DNA from 3 places in the Paenibacillus sp. MDV22-iso6 genome. Region 3 is predicted to be linked to each of the others. Evidence: riboswitches for the same ligand, from Rfam matches in the RefSeq annotation. Region 3 holds a riboswitch; each other region holds the start of a gene.
The links. Region 3 has a riboswitch for S-adenosylmethionine ahead of mmuP (S-methylmethionine permease). Riboswitches for the same ligand answer to the same signal wherever they lie in the genome.
Positions count from the first base shown of each region.

Region 1 (6,290 bases), on a different contig from region 3:
TCACTCATTCAGTATAAAAGATTTATCATCCCCCCACAACTCGTGTTTCCCACCAATCTGTACCATTTGCAAAAAAGTGTAAATTAAGGACTAAATACTTATCTTTCAAACCACTGAAATAAAATGAATTAGGTCTTTTGTAGGAAAATTAACCCTTTATCTCCAGAATTCCCTTGTCTGGTCTGGATGCCTATGTTAATGTCGATAAGTCCTTATTTTCTTATGAATATAACGACACAATACATATGTTCATGTAAATGACAACATTGCATGACACCTTCGAAAGGAATACAGCGTAAATGAAAAGATGGTTAGCCTCTCTACTCGCAATTTTGCTTATCGCCTCATTTCAAGCTCCATTCTCGACCACAGCATCTGCAGAAAGTGAAAGCAATAGCTCCACCGAAGATTATCAATGGATTGATGGGCCTTCAGACGTAGTCCTTGATAACAAAGCAACATTAAACGTAGCTGAAAATCTCTCCTATCTCGATGCAGCTAACACCCAAAGGTTCCTGGAAGACACGGACTCCTTCCCCAATGGAACGGAAATTGGAAGTATCTATGGCGCCGGCGAAAACTCCAACTGGTATGTTATCTTTGAATATAACGATACCGGTCATGTCGATGATAGTGAGAAAGACGATCTGGATGCCGATGAACTGCTCGATAGCTATAAAAGAGGTACAGAAGATCAAAATGAGAAAACAACACCCGAAAATCAATTGTTTATCACCGGATGGGAAATTGAGCCCACCTATGACAGCAGCAAACATCAATTGATCTATTCTCTTGGTCTTGAGGATGCAGAGCGGGAAAAACTCGTCAATTATAATGTGAATGTACTCACCCGCGAAGGATACATCGGTGTTATCCTCGTTACGGATAGTGCCAATTTTGAAGAAAATCGCAAACAGTTTGAAAGCTCCGTGCTTAACCAGCTCAACGTGATCAAAGGAAATACCTATGAAGAGTTTGATGCATCCGTAGACAAAAAATCAGAACTTGGCCTGACCAGTCTGATTCTCGGTGGTGCTGGTGTAGCTGTAGCTAAGAAAGTTGGATTATTGCTTTTACTTAAGAAAGGATGGTTTGTCATCGTGGCCGCTATTGTTGGTGCTTTCGGATGGATTCGTCGCAAGCTGACCGGCCGCAAAAAAGATGCTGACCCAGGAGATCAGAATTCGCTATCTCCTGCAGAGGAAGCTTACCAACAGCATGCTGCTGGACAGGAGTCCGCAGGCTCTGATAGCCAACAGACAGATGGACATTCAGATACTGATCCGAATAAACGTTAAGCTTATAAGTAAAGCACTTATAGTATTCCTACATCGAAGTGCTCTTACCTCAAAACGTTCTCTTTAACATGATGTACAAAACAGAAAGCCCTGCATTCTCCATAAAGAGAATGCAGGGCTTTCTTTAGTAGTTCCATAACAAGTGGAGCCGAGTATACAATATATTTTCAGCTTAATCGTTCAGCTTAAAACGCCGGTTCTACAGCACCTTGATAACGATCTTTGATGAATGTTTTAACCTCTTCGGAATGCAGGGCTGCAGCCAGTTTTTGGATGGCATCTGCATCTTTGTTATCTTCACGGGATACGAGAATGTTTGCATAAGGGTTACCTTGCAGGTCCTCGATCAACAGCGCATCCTTCTCTGGGTTCAGATTGGCTTCCAGCGCGTAGTTGGCGTTGATGAATACCAGATCTGCTTCATCCAGTTGACGAGGCATCATGGCTGCATCCAGCTCGATGATATTCAGATTTTTCGGATTGGCTGTAATATCCTGAATCGTAGAAGTGATATTTGTGTTGTCTTTCAGCGTGATAAGTCCTTCTTTTGCAAGCAACAACAGTCCACGACCGCCGTTGGATGGGTCATTAGGAATGGCTACTTTTGCGCCGTCTTTCAACTCATCCAATGATTTGATTTTTTTGGAATAGCCAGCAAATGGCTCAACATGCACAGGTGTTACAGCAACGAGATGGAAACCACGTTCTTTGTTCTCTGTATCCAGGTAAGGTTGGTGTTGGAAAAAGTTCGCATCCAGTTGTTTATCTTCAAGCTGTTGGTTCGGTTGAACATAGTCATTGAAAGTCACGATTTGCAAGCGAATGCCTTCAGCTTCGAGTTCAGGCTTGATGCTTTCCAAAATTTCTGCATGTGGTGTAGGGGATGCTCCCACTTTCAATTCTACGGTGCGCGGTGCGCCTCCAGCATTATCAGCGCCGCTGTCGGAATCCTTGTTGTTTCCGCAAGCCGCTAGAACCGCAATCAGCATAATACTAAGTAGAGCAAAAGACCATTTTTTCATGTGTAAAACCCCTTCTCCAATAAATTTTTTTGCATTTTGCCCCAAATCGATACCGAATCAGGTAAATGCTATATATGTGTTATTTCCTGGTGAACCATTTAACCAAACGATCGCCAGCCATCTGAAGCACTTGCACCAAAATGATCATAAATACAACGGATATAATCATAATTTCATTCTGATAACGGAAGTATCCGTAGTTGATTGCCAATGTTCCCAGACCTCCACCACCAACCATCCCCGCCATCGCCGTGTAGGAAACTAAGGTAACGATTGTAATGGTGATACCAGCTATCAGACCCGGCAATGCCTCTGGCAGAAGCACACGCCGTACAATCTGTCCGGTTGAAGCTCCCATCGCCTGTGCGGCTTCAATGACGCCACGATCCACTTCACGCAGTGTAGTTTCCACCAACCGGGCAAAGTATGGAGCTGCGGCAATGACGAGTGGTGGTATAACGCCCAGTACTCCTGTAGCAGTGCCAACCAGTGAACGCGTAAACGGAATGAGTGCAACAATCAAAATGATAAATGGCACTGATCGCAGAATATTTACAATAAACGATAGTATCGTGTACACCACTTGAGATTGAATCGAAGTCGACCTTGCCGTCATAAACAGCAATACGCCTAGCGGCAAACCAATGATTATCGTGAATAGGCCCGATGCTCCGAGGATTTGCAGTGTTTCAATTGAAGCCTTACCGATTTCTTCCCAACGCACTGTTGAAAAATCCATTTAACGAAGCACCTCCACATCAAGTCCCTGATCCACTAATTCTTTAATGGTGAGATTGATCTCATCTGACTGCCCCTCAAACCGAACGGTCAGCTGTCCATAGGGAACTTGTTTGATCGTTGAAATGGTGCCTTGCAAAATGGCGAAATCCACTCCTGTTTTACGAACCGTTCTGGACAAAATCGCCTCATAGGTTTTATTGCCCAAGAAGGATATTTTCACAAGCTTAGAAGATCCATCCTTCTGTAATGAGACATCTGCACTCGCCAGAGCGGTCTCTTCTAATGCAATTCCCACCTCATGGTCCCGCATCATAAAGTCACGCGTAATGGCATGCTGCGGCTTGAGAAATACTTCCGTCACTGGCCCTTGCTCCACGATGCCTCCCTGATGGATAACCGCCACCTGATCACAGATATTCTGGATCACGTGCATCTCATGGGTGATTAGAACAATCGTGAGGTTATACTTTTCATTGATATCCAGCAATAACTTCAGAATCGAATCAGTTGTCTGGGGATCAAGTGCCGATGTGGCCTCATCACACAGCAGCACGTTCGGATCACTCGCGAGCGCTCTCGCAATACCTACCCTTTGCTTCTGTCCGCCTGACAGCTGGGCCGGATATTTATTGCTGTGGTCCTCCAGTCCAACCAATGCGAGCATTTCCTTCACTTTTCGATCAATTGCAGCCTTGGGCGTATTAACGAGCTTTAAAGGAAAAGCCACATTGTCATATACCGTAGCTGAGGATAACAGATTAAAGTGTTGAAAAATCATGCCGATCTTACGCCGTTGTTGTTGCAAATCGGACTTATTGAGATCGGTTAGGTTGATTCCATCAACCCAAACCTCGCCTGCCGTGGGGCGTTCGAGCAAATTGATACAACGGATCAATGTACTCTTGCCTGCACCGGAATGACCGATAACTCCGAATATTTCACCCTTGCGGATATTCAAATTTAGTTCCGATAAGGCCGTCGTACTTTTTGAACCTTTACCGTACTTCTTGGTTAAACCTTTTAATTCAATCAAAATTACTGCTCCTTCCCACTGCCTACATGTATCTTTACCCGAATGAAAGGAAAACTCCCCTTCATCGTACAAAAAAAGAGCCCCTTTTGCAGAAACAAAAAGGGCTCTTCACGTGAAAGATTATACCTTCTCATCTGCCAAAATCGTGCCTTGCACCATTTTGTAGGAATTAGCACCTAACATCTATAAAGTATGACACAGCTGTCATGCAGTTATAAATCGGTTGCCGGGCTTCATCGGGCCTGTCCCTCCGCCGCTCTCGATAAGAAATATTTAATTTATAAGTTCAGTAGTAGTTATAATGTTAATGTCATAAATGTTAATTCCATCTAACTGTCGATCAGGAACTCAGTATAATCCAAGTATTCCGATTTGTCAAAGGCAAATATTACTATCCAATCAGTTCGTCGGTTGATTCACTACCTGCTTATGCCACTTCTCGTTGATGTAGCCATACGCTGCTTTTAACGTCTCACATACCATATCCACACCCTGCCGGAGTTCCAAAAGATGCTGATCCAGGTCTTCCAGCTTCACTTTCCCTTGCAAAGTCTGGTGCAGCTGCCACAGATCATCCTGCATTTCGGAATTCATGTAATGAATCTCCATGTTTCGCCGCTTGCGCAATTTGCTCATTGGCTCACGGTAAGAGTCCTTGATCCGAATTAGTTCGTTAGCAAGAACATAATGCAGCTTATCATATCCGAACTGTCTTAATACGGTGAAATAAGAATAATGCGTTTTAACATTGGTTGTGTTCAGCTCAAATATTTCATTCAACACTGTACCTAACTTATCCAGAATGGCAAAACATCGGATGAAGCCATCCTTATAGAAATAGACGTAACGGGCATACTCTGCTTTTTCTGGTAATGTCATATCGTCCGTAGAGCCCGCTTTGACTTTCTGACGGAAATGGGAAGCTGCAAAACAGCTTTGCTCCAATTCATCCAGCGAAGAGATCAATCCCTGGGTCCATATATACAGTTTACGAAAATCATGGGTAGGATCATGGTCCACATGCATCTGTCGCTGAAATAGCTCAAGCGTATCCGCCATCGCTTCCATCGCGTCCTTTAGTATGCCTTCGTTCTTACGCGGCTTTTCACCCAGCAACGTTCGCAGCATATATAGCCTCCTCTTTCCACTCTGCAGATCATCAAATTAATAATAATTCATCATATTAAACAAAATCGGAATCAGAGTAAACGTATGACCGCTGCTTACAATAGGGTGCCCTGACACGCCTGACATCAAACAAAGTTCACCTGTCCAATGATGTACATCATCGGATGGTGAACTTCACTGGATTATCCCTGAACTACAATAATTCGGATATATCAGAACCGATTAACGGGCCGATGCAACTTGTACACCAGGAAACTCATATAGGTTAATACACCGAACAAAATAGCAATATCAAGCATATGCGCCAGCGCCACGAACATATACACTTCCGGACGATTCATCGTGAGCATCAGTCCAAAACCAATGACCACTTGCAACAAAACCAGCACAACAGAAATGACGCCAAGTGCTCTTAATTCCGTGTTATCCGGATGTTTGCGATACGCAAAATGACCGAGGATTGCAATGACGATTACTAATGAAACAGCTGCCACCCGGTGAGCAAAAGCAACAGCTACGCCTCCCGAGAGCTCAGGAATAATCTGCCCGTTACAGAGCGGAAAACCTGAACAGCCTCCAGCAGAATCCGTATGGCTCACAAATGCTCCAGTATATACCACGAGGTACGTATAGATTGTGGAAAACCACACCAGATTTCGGAACCCTTTGCTGACTCGCGGATATCGATTCAATCGTTCCAATCCACCATGGCGAGCTTCCTGCCGAATACCAAGCGCCATCATTAAGGAGCTAGCAAAAGCAATTAAGGCAAATCCGAAATGCAGTGCCATGACTGCGGAAGATTGGGAGAATACGACGGCAAAAGCACCCATGATTCCCTGGACAATAACAAATATCAGCGTTAACAATGAAAACAATTGCAGATCACGGCGTGATTTGCCAAAACGCAAAAATGCTACAAAAGAGGCTATGGACAAAAGCCCTGCCAGTGCGCTGACGGCGCGGTGGGAAAATTCAATAAGTGAGGCAACAGTATGTGCAGGCACAAGTTTTCCGTTACATAAAGGCCATTCTGCGCCGCAACCGAGGCCCGATTCCGTTCGGGTC
Region 1 is NZ_JBZVDZ010000011.1:111,952-118,241, forward strand. It holds gene AC4PM4_RS26360 (DUF2167 domain-containing protein) at 300-1,298, shown strand; gene AC4PM4_RS26365 (MetQ/NlpA family ABC transporter substrate-binding protein) at 1,484-2,320, opposite strand; gene AC4PM4_RS26370 (methionine ABC transporter permease) at 2,400-3,059, opposite strand; gene AC4PM4_RS26375 (methionine ABC transporter ATP-binding protein) at 3,060-4,094, opposite strand; SAM riboswitch class I at 4,222-4,363, opposite strand; gene AC4PM4_RS26380 (Cthe_2314 family HEPN domain-containing protein) at 4,494-5,222, opposite strand; gene AC4PM4_RS26385 (COX15/CtaA family protein) at 5,435-6,290, opposite strand, start outside.
Region 1: another riboswitch for S-adenosylmethionine. It lies ahead of AC4PM4_RS26375 (methionine ABC transporter ATP-binding protein); the one in region 3 lies ahead of mmuP (S-methylmethionine permease).

Region 2 (6,290 bases), on a different contig from region 3:
AATTGTTTTAGCTGTGTACCCAATGAATCCGTACGAGCAACGGCTAAACCTGCCAGCACATCACTGTGTCCGCCAAGAAACTTGGTCGCACTATGTACGACAATATCCACCCCGAGCTCAATCGGACGTTGGTAATAAGGCGTCATGAAGGTGTTATCAAGAATGGAGATTAACTCATGTTCCTGTGCCCAGGAGGTGACTGCAGCAATATCCGTGATCCGAAGTGTCGGGTTGGATGGTGTCTCCATATAGACTGCCTTCGTGTTCGGTTTGAGTGCTGCCTTTACTTCCTCAATATTGGTCATATCCACAAAGGTAGTCTCAATCTGCATCCGGCTCAGAATGGAAGTAAGCAGTCGATACGTTCCTCCATATACATCTTCCGTCACAATCATGTGATCGCCTGCCGAGAACATCATGAACACACTGGAGATGGCAGCCATGCCTGAGGAATAGGCAAATCCTCGTGCCCCACCCTCCAATAATGTAATGTAATCCTCCAATGCCTGACGAGTCGGGTTACCGGAACGACTATAATCATGTTGAGGTGGATTAAAAATATCAAAATGATGGAATGTGGAGGCCTGATAAATTGGCACACTGGAAGCCCCGGTGGTTTTATCGATTTCGTCACCGAAATGCAGCAGCTTGGTATCGAACTTCAGGTCGGAATGAACATTCCGTTCATGATTGTTGGCATTATTGTTTTGCTCACTCATGATGCGTTCCCCCTTCTATCTCCTGCTGTGCAGCTGTGAGTGCATTGCCCAGATCGGCAATCAGATCTTCGGCGTGCTCGATCCCTACAGAGAAGCGCAACAGACGGTCATCTACACCTACCGCGTCACGAATTTCAATCGGAATATCCGCATGGGTCTGTACCGCAGGATAAGTCATCAATGACTCTACACCCCCGAGGCTTTCCGCAAAAGCAATCAGTTTGATGTGACGAAGCAACGGTTCAACATAACGAGCATCCTTTACTTTGAAAGAGAAAATGCCTGTATTTCCACTGGATTGTTTATTCTGTATTTCAAATCCGGGATGATCCGACAAACCAGGATGATACACTTCATTAACGGCTGGGTGCTCCAAAAGGTACTTGGCAATCGTCAAAGCATTATACTCATGCCGCTCCATGCGAAGAGCGAGTGTCTTCATGCCTTTCATCAGCTGATAGGAGTCGCTTGGAGACAACACTGCTCCAATAGAATTGTGCAGGAATGCCATTTCGGCCGACAATTCTTCCCCTTTGGTAATAATTAATCCGGCAAGTACATCATTATGACCACCCAGATACTTCGTGGCACTATGGATGATGATATCAGCACCGAGTTCAATTGGACGCTGGAAGAATGGAGTCAGTAGTGTATTATCCACAATGGTCAGCAAGTTATGGCTCTTGGCCCAGGAGCATACCGCTTCCACATCCGTAATCATCATTAGTGGATTGGTTGGTGTCTCAATAAATACCGCTTTTGTATTCGGCTGACGAATACTTTCCAGAGCTGCCAGGTCATTGGTATCTACGTAACTTGCCGTCACACCAAATCGAGACAGGATGCGTTCAAGCAAACGATACGTTCCGCCGTACAGATCCAGCGATACAATCAGATGATCCCCTTGTCCAAATAAAGCGAAAATCGTTTGCAAAGCAGCCATGCCGGAGCTACAAGCAAAACCTGCATCACCGGATTCCAACGCTGCCGCTGCTTCTTCCAACACTTTACGGGTTGGATTGGTCGTACGAATATAATCAAATCCCGTGCTTTGTCCAAGCTTTGGGTGGCGAAACGCAGTGGATTGATAGATCGGAAAATTAATGGCGCCCGTTACCGGTTCATTGATAGACCCAATTTGGGCCAATCGACTTTCGATTTTCAACTTGTTGTCTTCCATTGCAGCATCCTCCTGTAATGTCGATTAGATTTGCGGACCAATATCGTAAGGTGTCTCTTGATACACATAGTAATTGAGCCAATTAGAGAATAATAAGTTTGCATGTGCCCTCCAAGTGGCCGGGGGAACACGGGAAGGATCGTCATTCGGGAAATAATGTCTAGGCAGCGCAATGTCCATGCCTTTAGCTGCATCACGGTCATATTCCCATTTCAATGAAAGCGGGTCATACTCAGCATGTCCGGTTGCAAAAATCTGTTTGCCGTCTTTGGTAGCAACCAGGAAAATACCCGCTTCCTCTGATTCAGCCAATATTTCAAGGTTTTCATTTTTTTCAATATCTTCACGTCGCACTTCCGTATGGCGGGAATGCGGGACGTTGAATACTTCATCAAATCCGCGCAGCAGCTGCACATTGGATCTGTTGATCGTATGTGAGAATACGCCAAAACATTTTTCATCCAATGGAACTTTGGGAACTCCGAAATGATGGTATAAACCCGCTTGGGAAGCCCAACATATATGCATGGTCGAAGTCACATTGGTTTTGGTCCATTCGAAGATCTCCTGGATTTCTTTCCAATAGTTCACGTCTTCAAAGTCCATTTGCTCTACAGGAGCGCCTGTAATGATCATGCCGTCAAAACGGCGGTGTTCAATCTCATCAAAGGTTTTGTAGAACAAGTCCAAATATTCCTGGGAAGTATTCTTGGACGTATGAGACTTCGGATGAACCAGAACGATATCTACCTGAATTGGTGTGTTACCCACCAGACGAAGCAATTGTGTTTCTGTCGTTTCCTTTGTGGGCATCAGGTTTAATATAGCGATACGTAGTGGACGAATGTCCTGCTGGTAAGCAGATGTCTCGTCCATGACAAAGATGTTCTCTCCTGCAAGTACTTCCTTGGCAGGCAGTGTGTCTGGAATTTTGATTGGCATGGTGTTTCTAACTCCTCCTTGTGCATAAATAGATGCAGCCACTGCGGATTCGATACGATTCGCATCCGTGCAGTTATAGGCTGCCATGAGCTTGCCTGCAGGCGCTGAATTGCAACCACATTGCTGGCGGCAAGCTCAAGTTCCTTAGCGAAAATCACTGCTGAGAAGTCGGTGCATATAACAAAGACCTTCCTCGGATTCCGAGAAAGGTCATATGTAAATAGATATGCGCCTCTCTCATCTCTCAGTTACAACAGTGTCACTTGGACACTTGGTCGCTGCAAGAATTAGCACCGTGCGGTATACCGCCGGTTGCCGGGTTTCATCGGGCCAGTCCCTCCACCTACTCTTGATAAGATTTCGCTTTATTCAATTGTAAAAACTAGTGTGGTTCACCTTTTACTTTAAGACATTAATCCCCTCACGTCAAGGTGTAGTTCAATGTCTGTTCCTCAGGATCGGAACCGTTCATCATCCGTTGTCATACACTGGTCCAGGGCGCGAAATCGACACATTTTTGCGCTTGAAAGGACCCTGTACCAGCGGTATACTAGACAAGTGTTATAAACCCTTATGTGAGAGGTGACATATTCAATGGATGGCGACCCGAGGCCTGACTGGCAGCCGAATTCCGACAAACTGCATAGAGAATTGATATCAGCATGCCGGCAGCGGGACGTTACTTCCGTTTGATTATAGAGCGAACGCAGTCCTGACTTCCAGGCTCCGCTGCCGACCGGCTGATCTGTTCTTTTTGCGCCCATATTGATGAAATCCGCCCATTTGGCGGGTGCAGAAGGAGTAGATGAATAATGAAAATCCGGTTGGTAAATAACGGTGTATTTATTCCGGTGGACGACATTCAGCAGGCGCTGACTCCACCAGCGGAGGGGTTTTACTGGATTGATGCGGACGTAGACGATTTGGCGGTACTTCAACCGCTGTTCATGATGCATGATCTGGCCGTAGAAGACTGTTTGAGTGACGAAGAACAACGTCCGAAGATTGAAATTTATGAGAGCCATTATTTTATTGTTATTAATAGCATTCGTTTTGATGATGAAGAGATTTTTTTACGTGCCGTCAACTTGTTCCTTGGCAGACACTTTATTATCAGTGTTACCAAACAGAAAGTCAGCGAATTGCGAACATTGAAACCGATCCTATGGGAACAGGAAATCAGTACGCCGGATAAGCTGCTGTATCTGCTGGTTGACTTGATTGTTGATAATTATTTCACCGTAGGTGACCGAATTGAAGCGCGTATCGAGAAGCTAGAAGAAGACATTCTGATGCACACCAAGAAGTCTCATCTGAATGAGATTATCGGGTTGCGCAGTGAGATTCTGTGGCTGAAGAAAGTGCTGGGACCTCAGAAAGAGGTCATTAACACACTCAATAAAAAAGATCTGCGTCTTATTGATGATCAACTGCAAAAGTATTTCAGTGACATTTATGAGAATGCTGTGAAAATATCCGAAACCTTTGAGACTTATCGCGACTTGATGGGGAACTTACGAGAAGCTTACCAATCCAGTATCGCCAACCGGGCGAATGAAATCATGCGTGTGTTCACCGCCATTACCACGGTGTTCATGCCGCTGACCGTTATCACTGGCATCTATGGGATGAACTTCACGAACATGCCTGAGTTGGACTGGAAATATGGTTATTTTGTGGTCATTGGCCTAATGGTTACGCTGGGCCTAAGCATGTTCTTTATTTTCCGCAAAAAAGATTGGGTTTGAAATAGCAAAAGACGAAGGGCTCCACTTTTGGAGACGCTTCGTCTTTTTTTATAATTAGTTTATTGTATGACAACTAACGTCCTATTTCCAATCTAGCCTGCATTCTGCTCTGTCTCTGTGTGACGACGAAACCGGATGCGAATCATGCGCAGTCTTTCGTAGACCTGCTCCAGATTGCTCCCGCCAGGCTTCTCTTCTCCATACACCTTATGTAACACGGGCTTCAGAAACGTATCTCCCAGCTCCTCGTAGGCGCTCCATACCGCCTCTTGCTCCTCTTCGGGCATGACAGCAAGCTCCGCATCGAGTAGACAATCTGTGTCATACCCCTCCAAATCCAGTGCCTCTAACAGTTCAATTAGCTCCCGACGGGACAATCCGGAACGATTCACGATCTCCTCTAACGTATATCCTTCTTTCATCCCTTCAAGTACCTGCTTCCGTGTGGTAAATCTGTCTAGCTCCTGCTTGTATTTCTGCTCTCTCTGTTTGTACAACCAGCTCTCATATTCTTGTTCCTTCAGAACCGAGTACACCCACTCTAGCGGAAAAGATGTGGAACGTTCCAGTCCATTCGTAAGCTCCAACCATTCAGCTCCGTACTCGGAAGCCTTGCTCTCTCCTACGCCAGGCAGTTGCATCAATTCATCGATGGTTTGTGGAACAAATGCACTGATCATGCGTAACAACCGGTTCGTTGCAATAAAATAGGGGGCCTTCCGGTCAGACGCTGCTCTCTTCCTGCGCCATATGCATAGGTCCATATACAGCCCCTCATTGCCATATAATTCACTGTAACAATGAAGACGTTGACCGCCATAACTGCGCGACTTCAAATCATCATTTTCGTGAAACATACCCTGCAGCAACGGACGATATCCTTCGCCCATCTGTATGGCTAACTGATGACGATAAACATGTAACAGCTCGTCCCACGAACTGCCAGCATACCAGATGTCATCCGTTCGATCTCCTTCCTCATATCGGCTCCATCCCAGATGCCACGCTCCTTCTTCTTCACCGATCCACAGCTGGGCATGTTCTTCATTCTGATCTGACATTCTGGATAATCTGTTCATGAAAATGACTTCCATATCATGTCCCTCCTTCAATAGTTCAGCTCGACACAGTCTGTATTGTGCTAAATTAAGCAGCACAAAAAAACACCTCTCCTGCAAAATCCATGCAAGAGAGGTGCTTCCTCATTAACCGTGCTATGCTGTTGCTCATAATATTACCACAATGGAAAAATTAGTCAACTGCTTGTTTGTAAAGCTATTTACTTGTTCAAAGCCAATTTGGCCAACGCAAGCGAACCACACAGTCCTGCGTTATCGCCAAGTCCCGGTGAAACGACATACTGGTCAATTTCGGACTGAAGTGCAGGATGCTGAACGTATCCAGCGAGCAATTCCTGCAGTTTGCTGCGAACCATTGGGAACAGATGCTGCTGCTTCATCACACCGCCACCCATTACAATTTTCTGAGGTGTGAGGATCAATACATAATTCATCAGAGCATGCGCCAGGTAATGTGCTTCAATCTCCCAGGCCTTGTGATCGGATGGCAGTTCGTAAGCCGGTTGCTCCCAACGTTTATTGATGGCAGGACCTGCGGCAAGCCCTTCGAGACAGTCCCCATGATACGGACAGAACCCTTCATACGTATCTTCAGGATGTCTGCGTACAATGATGTGTCCCA
Region 2 is NZ_JBZVDZ010000006.1:290,249-296,538, reverse strand. It holds gene AC4PM4_RS18745 (trans-sulfuration enzyme family protein) at 1-719, opposite strand, end outside; gene AC4PM4_RS18740 (aminotransferase class I/II-fold pyridoxal phosphate-dependent enzyme) at 712-1,899, opposite strand; gene metA (homoserine O-acetyltransferase MetA) at 1,924-2,841, opposite strand; SAM riboswitch class I at 3,076-3,200, opposite strand; gene corA (magnesium/cobalt transporter CorA) at 3,654-4,589, shown strand; gene AC4PM4_RS18725 (HRDC domain-containing protein) at 4,682-5,683, opposite strand; gene AC4PM4_RS18720 (ROK family protein) at 5,869-6,290, opposite strand, start outside.
Region 2: another riboswitch for S-adenosylmethionine. It lies ahead of metA (homoserine O-acetyltransferase MetA); the one in region 3 lies ahead of mmuP (S-methylmethionine permease).

Region 3 (6,290 bases):
AGCCTGCCGGGCGGATCGTCTGATCTTTATCCGGGATGGCAAGGTTGGAGGTATTCTCGAGTTTGACAAATATGACGAACACCAGATCCAGAATCGGGAATCGATGGTTTTCGCTTTTGTGTCGGGGAAGGAGTAATCTATGGCTGCCATGTTGAAACTGAGCATCTCCTACCTGCGCAGAAGTAAAATTCAAAACCTATTTATCGCTCTGCTGATTCTGCTTTCTACACTCCTTGTATCTACGGCGGTCATCATCCTGACCAACACAGGCAATCAATTTAAAGATATGCATGATCAAACCAATGGATCTCATCAGATTCTGACGTTTGAGAAAGGGTTGAATGATCCCAACGATGTACATCAATGGTGGGCTGCTCAGGAAGGAATCGAAGTATCTCCATTGCTGACCTATCGCACATTGTCAGGCATCGCCTTTAAGGGTATGGATATAACCAACGTTTATCTTTACATGCTTAACACCCCTCCACCCCCATGGGGTGTGGATGAACTCATTTTTTCAAACGGAAATGCAAGTAAAGTTCCCGAGCAAGGTACGGTCTGGATTCCGACTTCATTGGCAAATGCCTACAATATCTCGGCAGGAGATACGATAGGCTTCAAGACAGGTTTCTGTACACTTGATCTGAAGGTATCCGGCATTGTGGTCGATGTGCCATATGGAGCCCCCCTCACCAACACAGCACGCGTATGGATGAATCCCACAGATTATCAAGCGGATTTCGATTCAGTCGCGGGTAAAGACAATTATATGATGGGCATCCACTTCGACGATTACAGCACCAATTCAAGCTATTGGGAACGTTATACGAGCGAGATGGGTACTCCTTTCCTGGAAACCAAGATGGAATTTGAAAGCATCTCCTCTTTCTATCTGATCATCAATCAGATGATTGGATTCATCATGATATTCCTAGGTACTGTTATGCTTGTAATCGCCCTTATTACTATCGGAATCACGATTTCGGATGCTATTCTGGCCAACTATAAAACGGTCGGCATTCTCAAATCACTCGGCCTCACTTCAAGCAGAACTATAGGTACATATGTTATTCAGTACTCCTTACTATCCGTTGTTGCCATTCTCCCAGGACTCGCATTGAGCGTGGTGGTATCCAAATTTATTATCAATATCTCCGTGTCTTCTCTTCAGGTAGGCGATCGTCATATTACGATCAACGGAGTTAGTCAAGCCATGCTAGTAGGTGTGTCCCTGTTTGCACTAGTACTATTATTCGTCATTCTGTATGCCAAAACAACACGCAGCATCCAGCCGGTGCAGGCCATACGCTATGGCATGTCAGAAGCGGATCATGCTCGCATCGCAAACCGAATAAATTCGCCATTCGGTAACTGGGTCGTTTTTGCGCGATTGCCTGTAGCTGTGGTCATCGGAAGCCGCAATCTGATCAAGAACACCAAAAGTTCTGTTTTAATGCTGCTGCTGACCACAATGGCTTCCTCCGTACTGGTGCTGGGGTATGTTCTATTAAACAGCATCACCGGAATTTATCAGACTGCCGCCCAATGGGGTTATGACAATGCCAATATCGCAGCTGTCGTTGTTAACAAAAATACATTCCCCCAGGCTGAGCTGAAGCAAGTGTTAGGAAAGGATTTTAGGATTAGAACTATGGGTTGGCAAGGAAACATAACCGGAGTAGTTAGTCCGGAGTCTTTCTCAAAAATGCAGGGTCAATCCACCAGCCTATATCTGAGTGTACTCGACGGAAGTTATCAGGAGCTTGGGTTTGAGACGCTAAAAGGAGATAATCCTCGTCAAGCGAATGAAATTGCCATTGGTGTAAGTGTATCTAAGACATTAAATAAGGAACTCGGTGACCCCATAGATCTTTACATTGAGGGAGAAAAACGCACATTCATCATCACCGGAATCTATCAGGCGATCGCCAACATGTCCGTATCAGGGCGGATTACCATTGATGCCATGAGAACGGTGAACCCGTCTTACGGTGATTTCGATACCATTTTCATCAACTTAAAAGATCCAGCGCAAGCAGATACGGTTGCAGGGGAATTAAATGAGCAATTCAAAGCTTCCGCTTCAGTCGTAACCCAAAAAACACTGCTCGATTCGGTCTATGCAGAAGCCGCTGATATCCTCATCTATCCCATGAGCTTGATTGGATTATTGTTTATCCTCGCTACATTTATCATTATTTTCAGTACCTGCCGGATCAGTATCCGCAAAGAAAGCAGAACGTACGGAATCTACAAATCCATTGGCATGACATCTCATCAAATTCGATTGTCAGTTGCCATGGGAATTACACTTCTGTCTGCCATTGGAGCAGTAATAGGTATCGTAGTAGGTGTGTATGTGCTACCCATGCTACTTGAGTTAGTCCTTTCGGGATATGGCATCGTACATCTTCCACTTATTTTAAATTGGGGAGGCATTATTCTGTTTGCTTGCCTAAGTATTGGTGCAGCAGCTCTTGGCTCGTGGTTCTCTTCGAGAGTTATTCGTGAAGCATCCCCACGTATATTGGTCATTGAATAACTTAGGCAAAAGAATAGCATTCCAAGTAAACATCTTATTTCTACACTGACTGATTACTTGCGATAATCAAAAACACATAAACAGCCCTTCCGTATCCCAATAGGAACGAAAGGGCTGCTCGTATGACTCCTTCACAGGCAGGGTGAATCCCAAGCACATACGAAGGAGCTATTTCCGCCACTTCTTCGCCAGCTCACCAATCTGCTGCGGTGTAGTTCGGCAGCACCCACCAATCAGCTTAGCACCCGCGGCCACCCACTGTTCCGAAGCATCACTCATACTGCCACACGTTCCCTGTCCGCTCCACGTCTTCGTAGCTGCATCGTATACTTCTCCCGAGTTCGGATACACAATAACAGGTTTGTCGCTGGCACGGCTGAGAATACTTACGGCTTCTGTCACCACTTCCATGGGAGCACAGTTCAGGCCAATCGCAGCAATCTGCGGCTCGGAACCAAACAATCGTGCACATGTCTCAATCGGCGTACCTTCGCTGATTGCCGTCCCGTCTTTTAAAGAAAAAGATAACCAGGCATACGCATGAGGAAACTCCTTCAGTAAATCAACCAGCACCTGTGCTTCCTGCAACGAAGGAATCGTCTCAAACGCCAGAATATCAGCACCCGCTTCAATCAGCGCCGCCATACGCGGACGATGGAATGCAGCCAACGTCTCATCCGACACGCCGTAGTGACCGACATACTCCGATCCATCAGCTAGATAAGCGCCGTAGGGCCCAACGGATGCAGCAACCATCGGTCGTGGCCGAGCCAAGACCCCTGTCTCCAAGACATCAGACGTTTGTTGTGCCGTTCCGAATACCAGATTGCCCTCCGGTTTGACTGCCGTGTTTTCAAATCCCCCGTCCTGCACTTCTGCCCATACGTCATCTCTCGCCTGTGCAGCCAGTTCCACCGTCTTGCGAATCAGGTCCAACGCTGCTTGCTCGCCGATTCCTCTCTTGCCGAAGCCTTCCACCGTCGCCTGATAACTGGATGTAATTGCACAGTCGGCTCCTGCGCGGAAATAATCTGCATGGACCTGAACGATAACATCTGGATTCTCGAGCAATACACGAGCCGACCATAGTGGATCATCCAGATCACAGCCATGCTGCTCCAGTTCGGTTGCCAGCGCCCCATCCAGAATCATGACTGGATACTCACGCAGGATCTGTTCTATGGGATTAGTCTGTTGTACTTGCGTCATGTACTTGTCCTCTTTTCTTATTCACACGTTCTGTCAAATAATACGCTGCGTAACACACCGCGATGAATGGAACTCCGCAATACAGCGCTATTCGCTGTGTCGGGTCAAAAGCAATGCCTATACATGAAGCCAGGCACAATATAAACGAGATGATCGGTACCGCCGGGTAAAGTGGTGTGCGGTAGACCAGATCCTTGACCGCATGTCCTTCCCGGATATACTGTCTGCGGAACATGTACTGTGAAGCACTGATGCTCATCCAGACCGCAACAACAGCCAGACCTGAAATGGAGACCAATGTAATATACACGGTACCTGGCGCAATGATGCTGGACAGCAAAGCCAGACCGCCCCCAACCATACTGATCAAGAGCGCATTCAGCGGCACACCACGTTTGGTCAATTTGGCAAACCATGGAGAGATTGTCTTTTTATCGGCCAGTGACCAGAGCATTCGCGAAGATGCATACAATCCCGAATTGGCCGCAGACAAAATCGCCGTCAAAATAACAAAATTCATGATGTCCGCTGCATACGGAACACCGATTCGCTCCATGACCGCCACAAACGGACTTTCGAGTACGCTTGCATCCGACATCGGCAGCAGTGCCGAGAGGATAACAATCGTTCCGATAAAAAAGATAATTAAACGCCAGAGCGTGGTATGGATCGCTTTTGGAATCGTCTTCTCCGGATTCTCTGTTTCCCCGGCAGCAATCCCAATCAGTTCGGTACCCGAGAACGCAAAGTTTACAGCAAGCATCGTCATTAGTATCGCAGTAGCCCCATTGGGGAACCAACCAGATGCTGTAATATTGGATAGAAACGGTGCAGGTTCCGAATTTGCCATTGGAATAATACCAAACACGGCTGCGCCTCCGAGAATAATGAAGACTACAATTGTAAGGACTTTAACTGCGGAAAACCAGAACTCCGATTCCGCAAAAAATTTGACGGTCAGCGCGTTGAACAGGAAGATCATAAGCGCAAACAATGCGCTCCAGATCCAAACATTCACTGAAGGAAACCAGCGCTGCATCAACAGCCCGGCCGCTGTAAACTCGGAACCGAGGGCAACCGTCCAAGTGAGCCAATACAACCAGGCTACAGTGTATCCTGTTGCTGGTCCAATATATTTTGCCGCATAGCTATGAAACGCCCCTGTCTCTGGCATATGAACAGAAAGTTCACCTAGACAGAGCATGACCAGATAGACGACAATCGCTCCGATCAGATAAGACAGAATGGTACCGATCGGTCCTGCCTGCTGGATGGTATAACCCGAACTAAGAAAAAGACCTGTACCAATGACACCACCCAGTGAGAGCATGATTACATGACGTGCCTGCATTTTGCGCTGAAAATGCCCTGTACCTTTGTTGTTATTCATGTCTGCTCCCCTACTTCTTCATCCAGAAAACAACAAAACAAAAAGACACACTCTTCCTAAAGAGTGCGCCGTTACTGACAAATAAAAACAAACGCTCCTATCTATCAGGCTGTTCACCCGCTGGAATTAGCACAGTATCCTTCAGATCTGTTGCTGAGGTTTCTAAGGGCCAGTCCCTCCACCTCTCTGGATAAGAAAATGATTTTTTATAAAAAAAGCGATCTATCATGTTTGTGTCAACTATTAAAAAGAAACGTCTCTCTTATTCCGTCGATGATCCCTGATTTGTGATTTTAACTTTAATATCATACGTGATCGGAATTTCACTAAACGTTTCGTCCCAGTTATTTTTAATTTTCTTCCATACCCGTGGATATTTGATTCGCAGCTTATCGCCAAACCCTGCTGCATCCACCTTGTAGACATCCTGCATTTTGTGAAGCAATTGATCTACCTGTTGTTCAGCCATATGACCGAAGTCCTTCTCCAGACCATCCAGATAATGCTCAGAACCATGCGCTTCCGGAGCTGTCCAATTTTCCATAAACCAGCCGTCTGATTCAATTTGAACATGAAATGAAATATCGTCGCCCTTAACTGTGGGAATAATTTTCGATTTTATGTGTTTAATCTCGTAGGTTATAGTGCTGCCGTCTTTGTGTGTATACGTCTTAACGACTCCACCTTTCGCTTTTCCTTGTACCCAGGATAGTCCCTCCATGTCCGTCTGATTCAGACTTCCGATCCATCGGTTCGTTTTCCCGCTAAAAATGGCCGCTCCCGAAAACTTGTGTTCCCCCTCATAGGAGATGACATTTTGCAGCAAATAGCTCGACCCCGATTGCATGGTTGCATCCAATTTGGCGAGTGAGACTGGTGGCAGAATTTTATTGGTACGATACACATTGTCCACAAGTCCGGTAAGGTAGAATGAAGGAATCTCACTGGGATCGTTGGACGTCAATGCATCCAGTGCCCTGCGATCACTGACAACAACCAGACAGCTTGGCCGAATATCATTATCACGCAACACAAAATCAAGCAGTTGATCCAGTCTGAATTTCCGGGTCACCTCGGAGGACACCACGATGACTTTCAGATGATGTCCAATCAGCGGCCGGTCTCTTCTCAGAGAGAACTGACGAAATA
Region 3 is NZ_JBZVDZ010000010.1:183,662-189,951, forward strand. It holds gene AC4PM4_RS25750 (ABC transporter ATP-binding protein) at 1-136, shown strand, start outside; gene AC4PM4_RS25755 (ABC transporter permease) at 140-2,542, shown strand; gene mmuM (homocysteine S-methyltransferase) at 2,711-3,751, opposite strand; gene mmuP (S-methylmethionine permease) at 3,729-5,141, opposite strand; SAM riboswitch class I at 5,236-5,338, opposite strand; gene AC4PM4_RS25770 (Ger(x)C family spore germination protein) at 5,404-6,290, opposite strand, start outside.